2 regions of the Streptomyces sp. NPDC060031 genome follow, and region 2 is predicted to be linked to the other one. Evidence: riboswitches for the same ligand, from Rfam matches in the RefSeq annotation. Region 2 holds a riboswitch; the other holds the start of a gene.
The links. A riboswitch is a leader RNA that binds a small molecule or an ion and turns the genes downstream of it on or off. The one in region 2 is predicted to bind S-adenosylmethionine.
Positions count from the first base shown of each region.

Region 1: it holds a riboswitch for S-adenosylmethionine, as region 2 does, so the genes downstream of both, ACFWB8_RS06010 (aminotransferase class V-fold PLP-dependent enzyme) here and thrC (threonine synthase) in region 2, are expected to answer to the same signal.

Region 1 covers NZ_JBHWVM010000009.1:78,436-80,822, forward strand. Annotated here, with positions in the region: gene ACFWB8_RS06010 (aminotransferase class V-fold PLP-dependent enzyme) at 1-1,372, opposite strand, end outside; SAM riboswitch class IV at 1,589-1,706, opposite strand; gene trpD (anthranilate phosphoribosyltransferase) at 1,786-2,387, opposite strand, start outside.
Region 2 covers NZ_JBHWVM010000005.1:105,548-107,934, forward strand. Annotated here, with positions in the region: gene ACFWB8_RS03650 (glucosyl-3-phosphoglycerate synthase) at 1-702, opposite strand, end outside; SAM riboswitch class I at 877-1,032, shown strand; gene thrC (threonine synthase) at 1,050-2,339, shown strand; gene ACFWB8_RS03660 (MoaD/ThiS family protein) at 2,374-2,387, shown strand, end outside.

The sequences.
Region 1 (2,387 bases), on a different contig from region 2:
GGACGCAGCGGCCCTCTTGCGTGCGGTACTCCCACTTCGCGCCGTCCTCGACCAGCTCGCGCACGGCGCGGACGAAGCGCTCCACGTGCTCGTCCGGGGTGCCGGCGCCGAAGCTGACACGGATGGCGTTCAGCGAGCGCTCGCCCGGGGCGGCCTCCGGGGCTCCGCATTCGCCCTGGGCCTGGGGCTCGCTGCCCAGCAGGGTGCGGACCAGCGGGTGGGCGCAGAACAGACCGTCGCGCACGCCGATCCCGTACTCCGCGGACAGGGCCGCCGCGAAGTGGGAGCTGTTCCAGCCGTCCACCACGAACGAGATGACCCCGACCCGCGGCGCGTCGTCGCCGAAGAGGGACAGGACCCGCACCGCCGGGACCTCGGCCAGGCCCGCGCGGACCTCGGCGATGAGCTCCTGCTCCCGGGCCACCAGGGTGTCGAAGCCCGCCTCGGTGAGGGCGCGGCAGGCGGAGGCGATCGAGTACACGCCGATGACGTTCGGGGAGCCGGCCTCGTGCCGCGCGGCGGTGGTGTGCCACTCCACGTCCACGCCGCCGTCCTCGCGCCGGGCGACCTTGCGGGAGGCGCCGCCGCCGGCCAGGTACGGCTCGGCCCGCTGGAGCCAGTCCGCGCGGCCGGCCAGCACGCCCGAGCCGAAGGGGGCGTACAGCTTGTGCCCCGAGAAGGCGACCCAGTCCACGTCGAGGTCCTGCACCGAGACGGGGTGGTGCGGGGCCAGCTGGGCGGCGTCCAGCACGATGCGCGCGCCGTGGGCGTGCGCGGCCGCCGCGAGCTCCTTGACGGGCCACAGCTCACCGGTGACGTTGGAGGCGCCGGTGACGCAGACCAGGGCCGGGCCGTAGGGGTCGCGGTCGGCCAGCGCGCGCTCCAGGGTGGCGACGGCCTCGTCCGGGGTGCGCGGCGCGTTGAGGTACGTGACCTGCGCGTTCACCCACGGCAGCAGCGAGGCGTGGTGCTCGGTCTCGAAGACGAAGACCTGGCAGCCGGCCGGGAGCACGGCGGCGAGCAGGTTCAGCGAGTCGGTGGTGGACCGGGTGAAGATCACCTGGTCGGCGGGCCGGCAGTCGAGGAACTCGGCGACCGTGACCCGGCTCTGCTCGAAGAGGTCGGTGGAGAGCTGCGAGAGGTAGCCGGCGCCGCGGTGCACGCTGCCGTAGTACGGGGCGTACGCGGCCACGTCGTCCCAGACGCGCTGCAGGGCCGGGGCGCTGGCCGCGTAGTCGAGGGCGGCGTAGGTGACCTCGCCGCCGGTGACGAGCGGGACGGTGACGTCGCGGCCGAGGACCGGCAGCGGCCCGGCACAGGCGGGGTCGACGGGGGCGGTCGCGGGGGCGGCGGCGTTCGGGTACGTGGACATGACGGTATCTCCCGGCAGGACAGGCGCAATGGCTTCGGATGGCCCGTACGTGGGTGCACGGATGCGCGGGCGCACACGTGCAGTGGTACGGGAGTTGCCTCGACGCACGGACGACTGAGGGCCGCACGGAGGGTGAAGAAGGGGCGGACTCGCCCTATCGCATTCGCTTGCTCACGGAAAACGCTCCTCGAGAGACCAGGACCCCTGGTGTCGAGGGATCCGCGCTTGCCGTAGGCCTTTGTGCCTACGACCTGGTCATCACCCGGGGCACCCCGCCACGGAAGGAGGGTTGCCGGACAGCAAGCCGGGGCCTTAAACGCTGTCACTCGTGACCTGCCGAGCATCCTGCCACAAGATCCCTCCGGCGCAAGACCCCGGTCCACATTCCGGACCGGGATCTTGGCCGAAAATGATCAGCGGTTGCTGGCCTGCACCCACCGGGCCAGCGACGCGCGGGCCGCGCCCGAGTCGATGGACTGCGCCGCGCGGGCGATGCCGGCCCGCAGCTGCTCCTCCAGCGTGCCCGAGCCGGGGTCCAGGGCCACCAGCGCGGCGGCCGAGTTCAGCAGCACCGCGTCGCGGACCGGGCCCGTCTCGCCGGCCAGCAGGCGCTGGGCGATGTCCGCGTTGTACGAGGCGTCCGCGCCGCGCAGCGCGGACACGTCGACGAGGTCGATGCCGACGTCGCGGGGGTCGAAGGGCTGCTCCTCGACCTTGCCGTCACGCACCCACCACACCCGCGAGGTCGCGGTCGTGGTCAGCTCGTCCAGGCCGTCGTCGCCCCGGAAGACCAGTGCGGAGGAGCCCCGCTCGGCGAGCACGCCCGCCACGATGGGGGCGATCCGGGCATCGGCCACACCGGTCGCCTGCGCCCGCACCCGGGCCGGATTGGTCAGCGGGCCCAGGAAGTTGAAGGTGGTCCGGATCCCCAGCTCCTTGCGGGCCGCCGCCACGTGCCGCAGCGCCGGGTGGAACTTCACGGCGAAGCAGAACGTGATCCCGGCCTCCTCCACGA
Region 2 (2,387 bases):
GTCCAGCCCGACCGTGTGCAGCGCGTCCACCAGCAGGCCCAGCTCGACGCCGTAGCCGACGGGGAACGGCAGGCGCTCCAGCAGGGAGCGGCGTACGGCGTATTCACCGCCCAGCGGCTGGACGAAACCGGCCAGTCTCGGCCAGTGCAGATTGAGCAGCGGACGCGCCACCAGCTCGGTCACCCGCCCGCCCTGGCCGGGGGCGTCGCCCAGCGGGCGGTCGTACATCGCCTTGACGAACTGCACGTCCGGGTCGGTCAGCAGCGGGCCGACGATCCCGGACACGAAGGCGGCGGAGAAGTCGCGCAGGTCGGCGTCGACGAAGCAGACGACGTCGCCGGTGGTGGCCAGCAGCGAGCGCCACAGCACCTCGCCCTTGCCGGGCAGGGGCTCGATCCGCGGCAGGATCTCGTCGCGGTGCACCACCCGGGCGCCGGCCTTCGCCGCGACCTCCGCGGTGCGGTCGGTGGAGCCCGAGTCGATCACGACCAGTTCGTCCACCAGGGGCAGCGGCAGTCCCTCGATCAGATCGCGCCGGATCACCTCGACTATGTCGCCGACCGTCGCCTCCTCGTCGAGCGCCGGCAGCACCACGCTGACCGTGGTACCCGCCGCCCGCTTGGCGCGAAGCAGCTGGTCGAGCGGTCGGTCGGCGGCGGACCAGGAGCGGTCTGCCAACCAGCGCTCCACCTCTTCCAGCACCTTCTGCACTCCCTGGTTCGTCCGAAATGTGATCCATCTCGCGGTTCGGACGGCTGTCTCAACCGCCCGGGCCTTCGGTTACAGTCTTGAACAACGCGAAGGTCCACCGCATGCCGGGGGTCCCCGCGTACAAACGCCCGGGCGCGCCATGGAGCGCGTCGCCCGGTGCCATACCGCTCATCCAGAGGGGCAGAGGGACACGGCCCGTTGAAGCCCCGGCAACCCTCCAGTCGGTTCTCGCGATGCGTTTTGCGCACTCCCGCGAGGTCCCCGGCTAGGGAAGGTGCCAATTCCGTCTCATGGCGAAGTGCGCCATGGGGAAGATGAGGAGAAAGGGCCTCGCCGTCATGGCTGCACAGACTGTCGCCACCTCTGCCAACCCGGGAACCGTCGATCTCGGACCCGCCACCGCTCTTTCCTGCCGCGAGTGCGGCACCCGCTTCGAGCTCGGTCCCATCTTCGCGTGCGTCGAGTGTTTCGGACCGCTGGAAGTCGCCTACGACCTTCCCACGGGCGACCCCGAGGCCCTGCGCGCCGCGATCGAGGCCGGACCGAACAACATCTGGCGCTACGCGCCGCTGCTGCCCGTCCCGGCGGACGTGGCCTCCAAGCCGAGCCTGAACCCGGGCTTCACCAAGCTCGTGGACGCGGCCAACCTGGCCAAGGAGCTCGGCGTCACCGGCAAGCTCTACGTCAAGGACGACTCCGGCAACCCGACGCACTCCTTCAAGGACCGCGTCGTGGCCATCGCCGTGGAGGCCGCCCGCGCCTTCGGCTTCACCACGCTGTCCTGCTCCTCCACCGGCAACCTGGCCGGCGCCGTCGGCGCCGCGGCCGCCCGGGCCGGCTTCCGCTCGTGCGTGTTCATCCCGCACGACCTGGAGCAGGGCAAGGTCGTCATGGCCGGTGTGTACGGCGGCGACCTGGTCGGCATCGAGGGCAACTACGACGACGTCAACCGCTTCTGCTCCGAGCTCATCGGCGACCCGCTGGGCGAGGGCTGGGGCTTCGTCAACGTCAACCTCCGTCCGTACTACGGCGAGGGCTCCAAGACCCTGGCGTACGAGATCTGCGAGCAGCTCGGCTGGCAGCTGCCCGACCAGATCGTGATCCCGATCGCGTCCGGCTCGCAGCTCACCAAGATCGACAAGGGTCTGCAGGAGCTCATCAAGCTGGGCCTGGTCGAGGACAAGCCGTACAAGATCTTCGGCGCCCAGGCCGAGGGCTGCTCTCCGGTGTCGACCGCCTTCAAGGCCGGGCACGAGGTGGTCCGCCCGCAGAAGCCGAACACCATCGCCAAGTCGCTGGCCATCGGCAACCCGGCGGACGGCCCGTACGTCCTGGACATCGCCCGCCGCACCGGCGGCTACGTCGAGGACGTCAATGACGAGCAGGTCGTCGAGGCCATCAAGATCCTGGCGCAGACCGAGGGCATCTTCGCCGAGACCGCGGGCGGCGTGACCGTCGGCGTGACGAAGAAGCTCATCGAGAACGGGCAGCTCGACCCGGCGCTGACCACCGTGATCCTGAACACCGGCGACGGCCTGAAGACCCTGGAGGCGGTGGCCGCGGACAGCGGACAGACCGCCACCATCCGCCCCAGCCTGGACGCGTTCCGCGCCGCCGGCCTGGCCTGACCCTCCCCCTGCACTCCGGAAAGGCAGTAGCGCCATGAGCGTCAACGT